One region of the Caballeronia sp. LjRoot31 genome, then DNA from elsewhere that is predicted to be linked to it. Evidence: riboswitches for the same ligand, from Rfam matches in the RefSeq annotation. Region 1 holds a riboswitch; the other holds the start of a gene.

What was found. Region 1 has a riboswitch for cobalamin ahead of cobW (cobalamin biosynthesis protein CobW). Riboswitches for the same ligand answer to the same signal wherever they lie in the genome.
Region 2: linked by a shared signal. The riboswitch ahead of ACSQ8V_RS09755 (TonB-dependent receptor domain-containing protein) and the one ahead of cobW (cobalamin biosynthesis protein CobW) in region 1 are both predicted to bind cobalamin.

Annotation. Positions count from the first base shown of each region.
Region 1 covers NZ_CAXURX020000002.1:987,956-996,620, reverse strand. The annotation lists gene ACSQ8V_RS22855 (vWA domain-containing protein) at 1-378, opposite strand, end outside; gene ACSQ8V_RS22850 (ATP-binding protein) at 525-1,523, opposite strand; gene cobN (cobaltochelatase subunit CobN) at 1,520-5,293, opposite strand; gene cobW (cobalamin biosynthesis protein CobW) at 5,297-6,385, opposite strand; cobalamin riboswitch at 6,558-6,824, opposite strand; cobalamin riboswitch at 6,984-7,313, shown strand; gene cobA (uroporphyrinogen-III C-methyltransferase) at 7,468-8,241, shown strand; gene ACSQ8V_RS22830 (cobalamin biosynthesis protein) at 8,238-8,645, shown strand; gene cobO (cob(I)yrinic acid a,c-diamide adenosyltransferase) at 8,645-8,665, shown strand, end outside.
Region 2 covers NZ_CAXURX020000001.1:2,203,473-2,212,137, reverse strand. The annotation lists gene ACSQ8V_RS09780 (GntR family transcriptional regulator) at 1-679, shown strand, start outside; gene ACSQ8V_RS09775 (ABC transporter substrate-binding protein) at 877-1,944, shown strand; gene ACSQ8V_RS09770 (ABC transporter permease) at 1,964-2,836, shown strand; gene ACSQ8V_RS09765 (ABC transporter permease) at 2,833-3,705, shown strand; gene ACSQ8V_RS09760 (ABC transporter ATP-binding protein) at 3,705-4,760, shown strand; adenosylcobalamin (AdoCbl) riboswitch at 5,034-5,186, shown strand; gene ACSQ8V_RS09755 (TonB-dependent receptor domain-containing protein) at 5,579-7,510, shown strand; gene ACSQ8V_RS09750 (VWA domain-containing protein) at 7,534-8,665, opposite strand, start outside.

The sequences.
Region 1 (8,665 bases):
GCGGCCGTCGGTCAGCAGCCACAGGAAACGCCGCTGCGAAGGGCGGCGACGTGCTGCCTTCAGAAGCACATTGGCGCCAGTGCGTACGCCCAGCGCGAGCGGCGTTCCTCCGCCGCCACCTATCGGCGCAAGCCAGCGATCGTTCCACCAATGTGCCGCCCCGGGTTCGCGACGCACTTGCGCCGTCGCACCGCCGAAGCAGACCAGCGCCACCTCTGCACGCTCACGGTACGCCCGGTCGAACAGCGCCACGACCAGTCCTTTAGCCAGCGCAAGCCGCTTGCCGCTTAGCATGGAGCCGGAGCAATCAAGCACGAAGCAATGCAGCGCGGTGCTGTCGCCTTGCTCGCGATGAAACCTCAGATGCGTTTTATCCAAAGGATGATTGCGTTTCGCCAGCAGCGTTTGCAACCAGTCGATGCGCGTGCTCGCTTCCCCTGCGCGTGATCGTGTTCCACCCAGCGAGGAAGGTTCTAGCCATCGAAGGCGGCCGGGTTCGGCCTGTGCATCCGGTCTTCGACGGCTCAGGATTTTTTTGCTGCAAGCGGCCTTACGTTCTTGACTGCTGTGATGTCTACGGGCTCGGGAGGCATGTAGCCGAAGCTTGCTTCGTCAATGTCATTGGGACGTTGTCGTGGGCTAGGCTCAGAAGAGCCTTGATTGCTAGGCGCACTGCCTGCCTTGCGCCGATGCAGCAACACCGATTCAGCCACGCGCTCAACGTGTTCCACGTTCACCGCTGAAACTTCTTCAAAGGCTGCCAGCGCTCTCGCTGCGCGCAGCATGACGAGATCGGCGCGCAAGCCGTCCACATGAGCATTGATACATAACTCGCTGACGCGCGCGTGAACTGCGTCGTCGAATTCGAGGATCGGAAGCGTCGCTCTGGCTTGGCGAAGTCTCAAAGCCAAGGCATCTTGTTGTCCAGCGAATCGCGAGCGAAAAGCGTCAGGATTCGTATCGAATGCGAGACGTGCCTTGACGATCTCACGGCGTTTTTCAGCATCGAAACAATTCTGCAATTCCACCGCCAAGCCGAAGCGATCCAGCAATTGCGGCCTGAGTTCGCCCTCCTCCGGATTCATGGTTCCGATCAACACAAACCGCGCTTCATGCCGATGCGAAATGCCGTCGCGTTCGATCACGTTCACCCCACTCGCGGCTACGTCGAGTAACGGGTCCACGAGTTGATTGGGCAGCAGATTCACTTCATCGACGTACAACACGCCCTTATGCGCCCTCGCGAGCAAACCCGGCGAAAAGCGCACGCCGCCGTCGCGCAAGACAGCTTCGATATCCAGCGAACCGATCAACTGTTCTTCGCTTGCCCCCAGCGGCAAAGTCACGAACTGCCCTTCGGGCAGCAGTTCGGCAAGCGCGCGTGCAGTCGTCGATTTCGCGGTCCCACGCGGACCGCTGACCAGCACGCCGCCCAGCGCCGGATCGACCGCGGCGAGTAAAAGTGCTTGCTGCAAGGGTTCTTGAGCGACCAATGCGGCAAACGGGAAGATGAATTCGTTCACGTTCGTTGCCCTTCGAGTTGCTGTTCGGCGTCCAGCAGATGGCGTTCGATCTGGTCCTGATACGCGCCTGGACTTTGCCATAAGCCGCGCTGCATCGCTTCGGTCAAACGCTCGCAGATCGAGTGCAGCGCGTGCGGATTATGCTGCTGCATGAACTCGCGGGTGTCGGCGTCGTTGACGTAGGCGTCGGCAACAAGCGCGTACTGATGATCCGATACGACCCGCGCGGTGGCATCGTAACCAAACAGATAATCTACCGTTGCAGCGAGTTCCGACGCACCCTTGTAACCATGCCGCTTCACGCCGTCGATCCATTTCGGATTGACGACGCGCGAGCGGATCACGCGCGAAATTTCTTCCTGCAACGTGCGGATGCGGGGCGCGGCCGGATTACTGTGATCGGGGTTATACGCTTGCGGCTGGGTACCCGAAAGATGCCGCACGGCCGCCACCATGCCGCCCTGGAACTGGTGATAGTCGTTCGAATCCAGCAAGTCGTGTTCGCGGTTGTCCTGGTTCTGCACCACCACGTCGATGGTCGACAGGCGCGCGCCAAAGGTGTCGCGGGCCTCCACGCCATCGCCCTTTTGCGAATACGCATAACCGCCTGAACTTTGGAAACCGCGCGCGAGATCAGCATCGTTTTGCCATTGCTTGGCGTCGATCATTTCCTGCAAACCCGCCCCGTATGCGCCCGGCTTGGTGCTGAATACGCGCCAACCCGCGCGCAAGCGCGCTTCCTTCTCGTCAAGTCCGCGCGCCATGTGTTCGTCGCGTTCACGCATGATGCGCGCACGGATCGGATTGATGTCTTCGGCCTCATCGTTGAGTTCGGCCACGGCTTGCACGGCGGCATCGAAGAGATGCATCAGGTTGGCGAACGCATCGCGGAAAAATCCCGACACACGCAGCGTCACGTCAATGCGCGGGCGATTGAAAATGGTGATAGGCAGGACTTCGAAATCAGTCACGCGATTGCTGCCCGCCGCCCACTTCGGTCGCACGCCGATCAGCGCCATGGCTTGGGCGATATCGTCGCCGCCGGTGCGCATGGTGGCCGTGCCCCATACAGACAAGCCGATCGCGCGCGGATAGTCGCCGTGCTCCTGAAGGTGGCGCTCGATCAGCAGGTTGGCCGACTTCAGGCCGAGCGTCCATGCTGCGCGCGTTGGCACGGCGCGGGTATCGACGGAGTAGAAATTGCGGCCAGTCGGCAACACGTCCGGCCTTCCACGCGATGGCGATCCGCTCGGGCCCGGCGGCACAAAACGCCCGTCGAGACCGCGTTGAAGCTGCTTTAACTCTTGCGGGCCGCAAGCGTCGAGCCGTGCGAGCAAGTCGCCGTTCAGGCGTTTGAGTACCTGCGATGTGTTCGGCCCCGCCGTGTCGGATGGCTTGTCGAGCAACGACGTTGCGAGCAGTTCGAGACGCTCGCGGGTGTCGCCATGATGGCGCCACGGTGCATCGATCACCGTTTCGAGTTCAGCGGGACGAGGACCTGTCCACGGCGCGCTCCAGTCGGCATCGAGGGGATCGAACGTGTCGCCCAGATTCAAGTCGCGAGCCAGTGCGGTGAGCACGCTCGCGTTCGCGCCTTGCGCGTCGCCGGTTGGATAACGGCCGAGGGCAAGCAGGGTATCGCGGCGTTGCACGCCTTGCGGCGACGCACCGAACACATGCAGGCCATCGCGGATCTGCGCCTCCTTGAGCTCGCATAAATATGCGTCGGCGCGGGTCAGTAATGCATCTTCAGTATTGGAATCGCGAGGTTTATCGAGTCCGAGTTCCTCATGTAACCGATGTTCAACAATGCTCGCCAGAATCGTCTTGCGCAGGAGTTTCGCGCGGCGCGGGTCGACCATCAGCGCTTCATAATATTCGTCGACCTGACGCTCCAGATCCTGCAGCGGACCATAGTTTTCAGCGCGCGTGAGCGGCGGCATCAAGTGGTCGATAATGACCGCCTGCGCCCGCCGCTTCGCCTGGCTACCCTCGCCCGGATCGTTGACAATAAAAGGATATAGATGCGGCATGGCGCCCAGCGTCAGGTCAGGCCAGCACGACGCGCTCAATGCAACGCTCTTGCCCGGCAGCCATTCAAGGTTGCCGTGCTTGCCGACGTGAACGATCGCATCCACGTTGAATCGCAGCCGCAGCCAGAAGTAGAAAGCGAGATACGCGTGCGGCGGCACGAGCTCCGCGTCGTGATAACTCGCGTAGTCGCCGCGCTCACGCGAGCGCGCCGGCTGGATGCCGATGAACACATGCCCGCAGCGCCAGCCCGCGATCATGAAGCGGCCGCGCCGGATCGTGGGATCGCTTTCGGGCGGTCCCCAGCGCGTATTCAACTCCTGCTGGACGTTGTCCGGCAGCTTCGCGAAAGCGTCGAGGTAATCGTCAAGCGCGAGGCTTTGCAACGCGGGACGCAAGTTGCGAACCACGGGATCATTCGTCACGCCCGAGGTTAGCGCCTGCATCAGCGCGCCACCATCGGCGGGAATGTCATCCACTCGATACCCTTCTTTATCGAGCATCGAAAGGATGTTGACGACGGACGCGGGTGTATCGAGACCCACGCCATTGCCGATGCGGCCTTCACTCAGCGGATAGTTCGCGAGCACGAGCGCGATGCGTTTCTCGGCATTGTCGAGTTGCCGCAAGCGACACCAGCGTTGGCTCAACTCGGCCACGAAACGCACCCGTTCTAGATCGGGCTGATATCGCACGACATCCACCTGCGTGATCTTGCATCGATACGCGAGCCCCTTGAAGCTGATCGCGCGGGTGATGATGCGGCCATCCACTTCCGGCAGCGCGACATGCATGGCGACATCGCGAGAATTCAGCCCGTGGTTATCCTTGAGCCAGTCTTCGCGATTGCCCCCGCTAAGGATGACTTGCAGTACCGGCGCGTCGCCCGCGAGTTCGAAAGGCACAGGGTCGTCTATGACGCCGGCAGCAAACGAAGTCGTGTTCAGCACCAGCGACGCACCGTGATCCGCGCAAAGCTGCTGCACGACTTCGCGACTCAACGGGTCTTTCAGCGACGCCATCGCGATCGGCAGTGGGTTGAGGCCCTGCGCTTCCAGGGCCTCGATCAACGCATCGAACACATCCGTATTGCCGGACTGCAAATGGGCCCGGTAGAACAGCACGGCGACGACGGGCGCACCTTGAACCCAACGCGTTCTCCAGTCGTCAATGGTCGCGATCTGCCGCGCCGGATGATAGATTGCCACTGCCGGCAGCGGACTCGGTGCACGCGCTTCACGCCCATACCCCAACGCCCGAAACGCGATGCAACGAAGAAACTCTTCGGCATTTTTCGCGCCGCCCTCACGCAGATAACGCCAGAGCTGGTCGCACAATGCGGGCTCGGCCGTACTCTTTGCCACGAGGTTCGGATCTTCCTGCAGATCGCCGGAAAACATCACGAGCATCTGGCCATGGCGGCGCGCGAGCGTGGTGATGCTCTCGATTCCGTAAGGCCAGTACGCTTCGCCGCCAAGGTGATCGATAACGATCACGCGTGCATGTTTCAGCACGTCGTCGACGTAAAAATCCACCGATGCCGGTTGTCGCAAGAACGCCTGATTGGCGAGCCGCAGCGCTGGAAAGTCTGCTTCCAGATGCGGCACGACGCTCGCGAGTAGCGAGAGCGTTGTGTCGGCCGAACTGAGCACAACGATCGGCGCAGGCGTCTGGTCGATACGCATGACGCCGGCTGCGTCGTCGACAAAACCGCCGGGCGTCGTGCGTAGCAGATGCATGGATCAGGCCTGTACGGGTGCGTTGGCGAGCGCGGCAACCAGTGCTTGTTGCAGACGCGGCTGATCGAGATCCTCACCAATCAGCACGAACCGGCTGGTCTCGCTGGCGGCTTCTTCAGCGGTCCAGCGGCGGTCGAAGTAGGTATCGAAGCGCTGGCCTACACCCTGCACGACAAGCCGCATTGGCGTGCCCGGCAACGCCGCAAAACCCTTCACGCGATAGATCGTGTTTGCATCGACCAGTGAGCGCAGCGCGGCTACCACGGCGTCGCGCGACTCGACCCGCGCTTCCACCACGACTGAATCGAAGTCGTCATGATGATGATCGGCGTGGCCTTCGTCGTCGACGGAACCATGATGATCGACACGCAAATGAATAGTCGTTTCCGATGCCGCCTCCAGTCCGAGCAGCGCATGCAGATCAAGCTGCCCCATCTGCGCCGGCACGATCTTCACGCCTGCCGGAATCTCGCCGCGAATCAGCGCTTCCACCGCACGCTGCTGCGTTTCATCGATCAGATCGGTCTTGTTGAGAATCACCAGATCCGCTGAAGCAAGCTGATCTTCAAACAACTCATGCAGAGGAGACTCGTGATCGAGATTCGGATCGGCGCGGCGTTGTGCGTCGACAGCTTGCGGGTTCGCCGCGAACTGGCCGCTTGCCGCCGCCGGACCGTCGACCACGGTCACGACAGCGTCCACGGTGAATGCATTCTTGATGGACGGCCAGTTGAAAGCCTGCACGAGCGGTTTGGGTAACGCGAGCCCAGAGGTTTCGATCAGCACATGGTCGATCTGATCACGCCGCTCGACGAGTTGCTCCATCACCGGATAAAACTCTTCCTGCACCGTGCAGCAGAGACAGCCGTTCGACAGCTCATACAGATTCGGTTGATCCGTGGCGCTTTCGTCCTCGCAGCCGATGTTGCAGCCCTTCAGGATCTCGCCATCGATGCCCAGTTCGCCGAACTCGTTCACGATCACCGCGATCCGCAGCCCTTTCGCGTTTTGCAGGATGTGCCGCATCAACGTGGTCTTGCCGCTGCCGAGGAAGCCCGTTACGACCGTGACCGGGATTTTGCGCATTTGCATCCGTTGCTCCGTAGTATCGATTGGCTGCTTGCTGCCGGAATGCGTCGCCCTTTCCTGAACCAAGCGAGCAATGAAATGCGCGCGCGGATGTCGCGATGCAGGATGGCAATCCGGAAAAGCATGGTGAAAAGTGTCGACCGTATGCCGCATCCCCGCGACAAACGTCCGCTTCAGGTGTTGACTCGTTCCGGCCGGTATCCGGGCTGGCGAAAGTGCCGCTTCACCTTCCCACATGATGTATCCATGCAGTGGTTTTTCGAAGCCGGCTTTACCGTGCGAGGTGGCGTGAATCAGGGTAAAACCACGTCGCGCGATTTTCACTTACCGTTGCGGGGGCAGCGCAGGTTGGCACGGCCGGGGTTCCGGCAACGCTTCCTGCTTCCCGTTTAACTGCGCGCAGCAGAGACCGCGCGCGAGCACCAGAAACTACCGCGAAGTCTAGGCTGATGGGGGGTTAGCGTCAAGGTTTGGACAGCGCCTGAGTGTAGGTTCAGGCCCTGCCTGCGAACGAGAAATCTTGCCGGTGCGCGCGCACTAAACCTGCACTGCGGGCCGGTTCCAGCCTGTAAAAGCCCAGCGCAACCAACACCCGCTGTGCTATCTTTGGCCCGCGTCTGGTGCTCACGCGCGCTTTTCCCGCGCGCGTAGTTAAACGGGAAACAGGATGCACGCGCGCTTATTTTCAAGGCCCAAGGCTCAAGGCTTACGCTTGAGAGGCCTCACGCGCCGTGTCGACAAAAACCTGTGCTGTCCCCGCAACGGTCAAGCGACCCGCGCCCGCTTCGACTGACTCTCATTCGTGACTCTCACTCATGACTCTCATTCGAATCGAGCGTTCATTTCCTCCACAGCCACTGCTCCAGCGAGCGGGAAAACGAGCGGAATGCGGTCGCCAAGCCCGGATACCGGCCGCTCTAGCTGTAATAGCGCGCCGGACGCCGCATCCGCGAGGGACGGATGAAGGACGTAATGCTTATATCGTCTTACATGAATCCAATTTTGCAACGCTTGCGCCCGCTCTCGCTCCAACCGTTCTGCTCACTACGCAGCCTGTTTCCGGGTCGTGCCAACGAGGCGCAATCATGAGCACGCCCGCCCGCGTCTGGCTGATCGGCGCCGGCCCCGGCGACGTCGAGCTGATGACGCTCAAAGCCGTGCGCGCGCTGTCGGAAGCCGATGTCGTCCTCGTCGACGACCTCGTGAATCCCGATGTGCTGAAGTTCGCCCGCGCCAACGCGGTCATTCGTTACGTCGGCAAGCGCGGCGGACATCCGTCTACCCCGCAAGCGGCGATCATCGAAGACATGCTGGCCCATGTGCGCGCCGGCCACGTCGTCGCGCGGCTGAAAGGCGGCGATCCATTCGTCTTCGGGCGCGGTGGCGAAGAGGTCCAGGCGCTGCATGCGGCGGGCGTGCAAGTGGAGGTGGTCTGCGGCATCACGGCGGGCATTGCCGCGCCGGCCGCCGTCGGCATTCCGGTCACGCATCGCGATCACACCATGGGCGTCGTGTTTGTCACCGGCCACGGTGCCAGCCGCGAAGCGGGCGACCATGCAGCCGAGCCCGACTGGCGCGCGCTGGTCGCGACGAAAATGACGCTGGTCGTGTACATGGGCGTACGGCGGCTCACGGATATCACCCACGCATTGGTCGATGCAGGGCTCGATCCGGAGACACCGGCTGCCGCCATAGAACGCGCTACACGTCCCGATCAACGGCATCTGCGAGCGCCGCTCAGGCATCTGGCGGAAGCGGTGGAGCGCGCGGGAATCGGCGCACCGGCGATCGTCGTGATCGGCTCGGTCGCCGGGCTGGGGATTGCGAGCGCGCTGGATTACGTCGCGCAGCAATCATGAGCACATGGGTCATCGGCATAGGCTGCCGGCGCGGTGTAAGCGTCGAACAGATTCATGCCGCCGTGTTCGCGGCGCTGGGGACGCGGTCGCTGGCGAGCACTCGAGCGCTGGCATCGATTGATAGCAAGAAGGACGAAACCGCCCTGCTCGAATTCGCCGCTCGCCACGGTTTGCCGCTGCAATTTTTCTCGAAGCAACGCATCGCGCAGGTTGAAACCAGCGCGTCGGAACGGGTTCAGGCGCTGCTAGGCATCGACGGCGTCTGCGAACCCTGCGCGCTGCTCGCGTCGCGCAACGGGCGAATCATCGTGCCAAAAAGAGTGACCGATGGCGTGACCGTCGCGATTGCCGAAGACGACCTCGGACAAGAAATCAAACAACAAACTGACAACCAGAGAACATGATGAAAACGGACGAAGAATCG
Region 2 (8,665 bases), on a different contig from region 1:
AATGGTCGCCGCGACGATCCAGGACGAGATCTTGACCGGGCGCTTGCCGTACGGCGTCCTGCTGGAAAGCGAGAGTGAGTTGGTGCAGCGGTTCTCGGTCAGCCGAAACACGGTTCGCAAGGGTCTTGAGGAACTGATGAATACGGGCCTGATTACCCGCAAGGTCGGCGTGGGTTCGTTTGTCACTTACAACGGTCAGACGCTGGATAGTGCGCTGGGCTGGTCAAAGGCGCTCGAAACGGCGGACGGCGGTGCTCAAACCCGGTTGCTGCAAATCCGGGTGATCCAGGATGAAAAGCTCGCCGTTCAACTCGCGCTGCAACAGCCTGCCTTTATCGCAGTGGACCGGTTGCGGGTGTTGGCGGACTCGGAACGGCCGATTTCGCTCGAACTCAGCCGGATTCCGTTCTCCGACCGGCTGGCGGACCTGCCGTTGCAGGGGTTGATCGGCGGCTCCTTGAACCAGACCTTGATCGAGTACGGCATGGCTGCGGATCACGGCGAAGAATGGGCGGAGGTGATCGGGCTCGAACAAGCCGACGCCGACATCCTGAAGCACCCGCCGGGCAAGTCGTTCCTGCGCACCCGTCGTCTCACGCGTGACAAGAACGGCAACCCGGTCGAATACGTCGTCAGTCTGCTCGATCCCGCCTATTTTGGATTGCACCTGGAGTTTTGAACGTGCCTTGGGGCGGGCGAGCAAGGACAGATGGATTGACCGCCCATTGTGTCGCTTCCATGCAGCCGTTGCTGATGCGCTAAGAGGCGCCCGCCTGGGAAAGATCACCGCGCTTGATGATTCACTAAGTTGTATTAACTAGTTACTGCCGCAGCCTGTGCTGCTTGAGTTCAACTTGATTGCCGGGAGTCCATGAAATGGCATTGATCGATAAAATACTTAAACGGGCGTTGACGTGCGCAATGGCAACAGCCGCCCTGGCTTCGTTTGCCGTGCACGCCGAAGATGTCCACGTGCTGAACTGGAAGGGGTATGGCACGGATGAGCCCTGGGCGCTCAAGGAGTTCGAAGCGAAGACCGGGTATCACGTGGTCAACGACTTCTTCAACTCCGAGCAGGAAATGCTCACCAAGCTGCGTACCAACCCGGGCGCGTACGACGTGGTGATGGTCAACAGCGCGTTCAACCAGCAAGCACGCGAACAAAACCTGCTTCAGCCTATCGATGTGACGGGGATGTCGAACGTCGCCGACCTGAACCCCAAGATGCGCCATTCTCATTTGCTGGAGATTGGCGGCCAGAGCTACGGCATTCCGTGGGTGTGGGGCGTGACGTCGTTTGCTGTCAACGACACAAAGGTCCATCCGGTTCCGGACACCATCCAGGCGCTGTGGGACCCGGCGTACAAAGGCCATGTCGGCATGCGTGACGACGCAATCGAAGCGGTCCAGTTCGCAGCGCTCGCAACGGGCCAGAATATCAACGACATCAAGAATCTCGATGCCGTCAAGGACAAGCTCAAGGCGCTGACCGGGCAACTGAAAACGTTCTGGAGTTCAGAGAACGACTGGAACCAGTATGTGGCGTCGGGGGTGTTTTACATCTCCACGTATTGGAGCGGATCAGCCGCACGCGCGCGCAACAAGTTCAACCTGCCGGTCACCTTCGTGATCCCGAAGGAAGGGGCGATCGGCTGGCTGGATTCCCTGTCGATTCCCAAGGGCGCGCATAACGTCGCCGGCGCGAAAGCCTTCATCAACTACATGATCGATCCTGGTTTCTACACGCAGTGGGATTCCCGTGTCGGCGCGCCGGTCTCGGCCAACGTCAAGGCAGTTGCAGCGTTGCCGGCCGACGCGTTCAACCGTGCGGTGCTGGCGAATCCGGCGGTGCAGTCGCGGATCCAGTTCCAGGAGCCGATCACCGACGACAAGCGCAAGGCTTACCTGCAGTTATGGCAGGAAATCAAGGCCCAGGCCGACTGACGACGTTCAAGGAAGTGCCATGAAATTTGCCCTCAGTTCGCCGCAAGGCCGACCGCTGGTTCGCGCCATGACGCTGGCCGGACCCGCCTACGTATGGCTCCTGCTAGCGGTGTTCCTGCCTTTGTCGGTCATGCTGTTCTACAGCTTCATGTCCGACGTGCCGACGAGCGGCGGCAACTGGTCGCTGACGTTCCAGAACTACCTGACGTTCTTCGATGAACCGCTGTATCGGAAGCTGATGGTGCGTTCGCTTGGACTCAGCGCCCAGGTCACGCTGATCTGCACGGTGCTCGGTTTTCCGTGCGCCTACATGCTCGCGAAAGTAATACGTGGACGCACGCGTGAAGCGCTGTTCCTGCTGATCATCCTGCCGTTCTGGAGCAACGGGCTGGTGCGGATATTCTCCTGGAACATGGTACTGCGCAGTGGCGGACCGGTGGACTGGGTGCTTAATCATCTCTGGCCGTGGACAGTCAGCACCGACCTGATGTTCTCTTATCCGGCAATCGTGATCGGACTGGTGCATTCCTACTTGCCGTATTCGGTGCTGACCGCTTATCTGAGCCTGCAGGCTATTGACGACTCCCTGATCGAAGCGGCTCGTTCAATGGGCGCGGGACGCGTGACCATCCTGCGCCGGCTGATCCTGCCGCTTGCGATGCCCGGCATGCTGGCGGGCGCCGTGTTGACCTTCGTGCCCGTGGTGGGAGCCTTCATGGAACCGCGGTTGCTCGGCGGGCGCAAGGGCACGTTCATCGGCACGGTCATCGAGGACCAGTTCGTTGCCGTATTCAACTGGCCGCTCGGCGCTGCATTGTCGTTCACGCTGCTGGCCCTCGTGCTGGCAATCCTGTTTGCCGGCATGCGGCTCTCGCGGAGGAAGGACAAATGAAGCAGGACAACACCATCGGGTCAATCGAGTTGGACACGCCGGCTGCCTCCAACGCGCCGCATACACCGCGTCGCAGGACGTGGACCGTGGGTGCATCGCTTGGGGCAATCGGCTACGGGTACGTCGTGGTCATGATTGGCTTTCTATATTTGCCGATTTTGGTCATGGCGTTGATGTCGGCTAACGCGTCGCCGCTTTATGAGTTGCCGTTTCATTTCACCACGCACTGGTATCAGGCGCTCGCCGAGGACGGCGTGCTGAAGGCGGCGGCGTTCCGGAGCATCGAGATCGCGCTGTGGACCACGTTGTTGTCCACCATTCTCGGCGTGATGGCGTCGCTGGCATTCTTTCGATACGACTTCGCGGGCAAGCGTTTCCTGCAAGCCATGCTGTTCCCGCCGATGGCGATCCCCTGGCTGATCACGGGCACCGCGATGCTGATTTTCTTCTTCGCGATCGGTATCGGGCGGGGCTTGCACGCCATCCTGCTCGGTCACGTGGCGCTCGCGTTGCCCTACGTGATCATCGTGGTCGGCGCGCGCTTGCGCACGTTCTCACCTGAACTGGAACTGGCCGCCCGTTCGCTTGGCGCGAGCGGCTGGCAGATCACGTGGCGCGTGACCTTGCCCGCGATTGCACCTGGCGTGGTGGCAGGGGCCTTGTTTGCATTCGCCGTGTCGTTCGATCAGTTCGTCGTCTCGTACTTCCTGTCCGACCCGGGCGAGACCACGCTGCCGGTCGAAATATACAGCGCGATCCGCAAGGGCTTTACGCCCGAGATCAACGCAATTTCAACCATCATCATTGTCGTGTCGATGGGCACGATGTTGATCGTGTCACGGCTGTATCGATTTGGTGGAGAGCAATAATGGCCGAAGTCAACGTAATCAAGGTATCGAAGCAGTACGGCGAATCACGCGCGCTGGACGACGTATCCATCCGTTTCGCGGAGGGCGGCCTCTATGGGCTGCTCGGACCGTCAGGCAGCGGCAAGACAACGCTCCTGCGCATGATTGCCGGCTTTGTGTTCCCGGACAGCGGGCAGATTCGCATCGACGATCAGCCGGTCGAACGCTTGCCCGTGGAGCGGCGGGAGATCGGCATGGTGTTCCAGAACTATGCGTTGTTCCCAAATATGAATGTGGCCGACAACGTCGCATTCGGGTTGTCCGTGAGGCATGTGGACAAGAGCGAGATCAAGCGCCGGGTGGGGGAGGTGCTGGATCTCGTGCAACTCGGCAGCCTGCACGCACGCGGGATCAATCAATTGTCGGGCGGGCAGCGCCAGCGCGTCGCACTGGCGCGCGCCATTGTGACGCGTCCTCGCGTGTTGCTGCTCGACGAACCGCTGAGCGCGCTGGACAAATCTTTGCGAGTGGACATGCAGGTCGAATTGCGCCGCATCCAGCGCGATGTCGCGATCACGACCGTATTCGTCACGCACGACCAGGAAGAAGCGCTTACGTTGAGTGATCGTGTAGGTATCCTGCGCGATGGACGATTGATCCAGGAAGGGACCGCACGCGAACTCTACGATCAACCGGCCAGCGAGTTCGCCGCCACTTTTCTCGGCGATGCCAACATTCTCAACGGTCGACTGGAGACCGGTGGCATGCGCATTAACGATGGCAGCTTGATTCGTTTCGGATCGCGCTCCGCTGTATCTGGTCAGATGAAGTGTGCGGTACGTCCCGAGAAAATCGCGCTCCAGCGTGCAACGGGCGCGGCCGCGCCGAGCGCGCATAACCGGCTGACGGCACAGGTTGCCCATCACGTCTTTGCCGGTGTGAATACAACCTATATGCTCGACTGGTGCGGCCAGCGGCTCAAGGTCCATGTGCAAAACTCCGGCGAGGACCTGATCCCGGTCGGCTCGCAAGTGACGTTGAGTTGGTCGCCCGACAGCACGATCCTGGTCCACTAAGGAGCTTTCAAGATCCGCATACCCTCTGGCGCGGGGCAGGGGATAGTAATTCCGTTCGTCCTGGGTCTAGTCCGGGAGATCAGGCACATGTCGGATCGGAGGTGGCGCGCTCAGAGTCCCACCCCCGACCGTCTCCAACGTGATTGCACTCAATACGCAAATATTCCGAAAGGTCGCTGGCGATAACCAGCAGGCATGAATCTCGTGCTGCCAGGGGCACCCGCACCGCCGGTTACTCAATAACCCCGACTTGATAGTGTCGATGGGGATTCGGAAGTAAAATGCGCGCATACGACTCGTGGAAGCTGGTGTAAATCCAGCACGGTCGCGCCACTGTGACCGGTTTCAGCACAAACCGGAAGTCAGACCTCGGCGTCGTATACCTCTTTTCTGACTTTGGGGCGCGCACTCCCCGGGAGACAAACATGACCGATGACCGATACTGCCCGCGATCCTGGCTTACAGCCAGAGCGGCATCCCCTCGATTGGCCCGCCTAGACCCACATAGACCCGCATAAGTGAATTCGGCTGCCCGCTTGGGGCGTGATCGATTGCGCAGGCGAGGTGGGCATCAGCGGTTCGCCAGGACCAGCACCCGAGACATGGGCGCATCTGCCGCGCGAGAGAACTCACCGCCACTTAAAAGTGCCTTGGCCGCTGCGCGTCATCGCGGGTTGATCTCGTCTATCGCGTGGACGGCAGGCCGGTGACGCCTCCAGGGAGGCCCGCGTTTCGTCATTGCCGCCATCCGAAATCGACATGCTGCGTTTGCGCTCGCAGCACGTCGTCCAATCTTCCAATAAAAAGGTTTTCCCCGTATGAAGTTCCGTCATTTCATCCTCACCTCTGCGTTGACGGTTTCGGCATGGCAGGTCGCGCAGGCCGCGGACGACTCGTCGTTTCCGCAGCCGGAGCAGCTTCCGGACGCAGCCACGCTGCCGAATATTCTCGTCACCGGCGACATGCAGCACCTGCCGCAATCGTTCGATCAACGCTATGCGTCGACGCAGGTCCTGACCCGCGCGGATCTCGACCGTTTGTCGCCGAGTGACCCGAGCATCACGCAAGCCCTCGCCACGTTGCCAGGCGTCACTATTTCACAAAACGGCGGCCCAGGATCTTCTGCTGCCGTCAGCATTCGTGGATCATCGGGAAGTCAGGTTGCGGTGTTCATAGATGGTATCCGCGTTGGTTCTGCGACTACGGGTCAAGCCGAGTGGGCCGACCTTCCGACCTCCGCCTTTGACCGTGTCGAAGTGATCTCAGGACCGGCGGCCGCTTCATTCGGTGCGGACGCGGTGGGCGGCGTCGTGCAACTCTTCACGAACCGCGCGGCCAATCAACCCAACCAGACTACGATTTCAACAGGCGGTGGTTCGAACAAAACGTTCGATACACAGATCCGCACTTCAGGCAGTATTTCGTCCACGGGTCCGCTCGCGGCACTGGCCGGACTGACCTATTCCTTGGGACTGCACGACTACAATACCGCGGGAATCGATGCGACCCAGCCCGGGGCTTACGGGCACGAGGATGGCCGCAACCCGTACCATGCTCAGGACGTGGATGCGCGTTTAGGCTATGCGCACGACAACTGGTCGATCTCCACATTCGCGCTCTATCACCGGTCCGATCTGTCCTACGACAATGCCGGCGGCGATAACCGGCAGCTTGATCATCAACTGACGACCGGCGTTGCGTTTCATCTGGACATCACGCCGTTCACGCAGTTTGACCAGTCTGTCGGCTACTCCACGGATCGACAGTTCCTCTATGCGAACAACCCGGCCATCCCGACCGATGAGATCGACTCGACGCGCTTAAGCACGTCGACCTCGCTGACCCATCAGGAGCGTGGTCAAACGCTCTTCAGTCTGCCACTGTCCGGTGAAACCAAGCTCGCCTACGACTTCACCCGCGAGCAAGCCTTCCTGCCGGTCGACATCCCCACGGGCGTGCCGACGCGCAACGATTCAGCCGTCTCGCTCCATCAATCAGTCACGCTCGGCGCGTTGACGGTGTTCCTGGCGGGACGCCACGAGATCATCCAGGGCCGGTCGATCAATACCGGCAATGTTGCTGTCGCTTATGCAATTACGCCGGTTTATACGGCACGCATTTCGTATGGCAACGCATTCCGCCTGCCGACTTTTAACGACCTGTACTACCCGGGTTACGCGAACCCTAATCTGCAGCCTGAGCGCAGCGATACGGTCGAGGCAGCGCTTGACGCGGCCTCTTCGTTCGGTACCTTCACGGCCGCTGTTTATGACACCCGCGTGCACGACCTCATCACTTACGACTCGGTGACCTTTCTGCCCGTGAATGTAGGCCGCGCGCACATTCAGGGCATCGACCTGTCGTACAAGGGCACGCTTGGTAAATCGACACCGGTCAGTCTCGCGGTCGGCATTTTGAATCCGCAGGATGTGACCGACCGGACGTGGCTCAACCGCCGTCCGCGTCAGACCGTCAGCCTGAACATCGATCACACATGGGACGAGTTTCACCTGCACGCGCTGAGCACGGGCATCTCCTTGCTTTACGGAGGATCGACCTACGACGACCAGTTCAACGCGACGTATCTGCCGTCGTACACAACCGTCGGGCTGCGTGCCGCGTACAAGGTCAATTCGCATCTCACCGTGTCCGCCAATCTGTCCAACCTCTTTAACCGGCAGTACGTCACCGCATACGGTTACAACACGTTGGGCCGGACGGCATTCGGCAAGCTCGCCTACACTTTCTAACCAAGAGAGCCGTTCAGCGGAAACTATTGCGTTAACCGAAGCACTCCCAAATTGCCGGCAATCTGTTGGAAGATGGCATTGAGTGTGGGGTTGTCCGGCGCGTGATAATAATTTCCCGGACTGGCGCAGCTTTGCATCGCCTGCTGCGAAACCGAGTTTGAGGCAGCACTGCCGAAGGTGATCGCGTACACGATCACGCCGCTCTGCTTGATCGCTGCGCAAACAGCCGACTGGAAGGTGTTGACGTCATCAGGCCAGCCTGCATTGTTGCCGCTCGACGGATCGGCAGGATTGTTTCCATGGAGTTCCGACGAGTCGGTCAGGCCATTGCTGAGGGTAGTGCCGTCTGCGCGCACTACGGTGGGGGCGGCGAGGCTCCGCGAGCCGACGCCTGACAGGCCGTTGAAATACAGGTCGTTGGGAATCGAGCCGGCCGCGCCGATCTGGTTCTCGCCATCGGTCAGGACAATCATGACGCGTTGCAGTCCTACGGTGGTCTCCGGTTTCGGAAAGCTTGAATCGGTCGAAATCCAGCCATTGCCGTTGGCGACGTTATTGGACCACGACGACGACAGCATGCGCCATCCCCACAGCAAGCCTTCCGGAATGATCGTTGAACCGCCCGCGGTCATGTTGCCAATCGCCTTGATCAGCGTCGGCTCGTCATTGGTGAGGAAGGTAACGGGTTGCGCAATGCAGTCACTATTTTGTGTCAGGGTCGACGTCCCATAACCGCTGCTGGACATCTGGTCATAATAGATTCCGAGGCCCGTGCCCTGTACATTCGATAAATAGCCGCTGCAGTAGTTGGGCTCGCCATTGCCATCCAGTGTGACAGGCACGCCGAGTACCGTCGAGGTGGTTGATCGGCCGCAAAACTGGTTGGTGTATGTGCGAATTTGCAGACCGGCAGCCGGTACGTTGTAGTAGTACGGCGTGAACTTCAGCGTGTCCGAAGGGGAATACGCATTCGGATACAGAAAGCCGTTCACGTCTCGCGGTTCGACCGCGCAACCACCCCATCCGGCAACTTTATTTTTTGCGCTCATTCCGACATTCGTCGTGTTGTAGGCGAACGATGGATTCATCCAGGTGCCCGCTGCGGGCAAAGCGCCACCAACATTGACCGTGCTCGCGAAGGGCACGAGACCGACG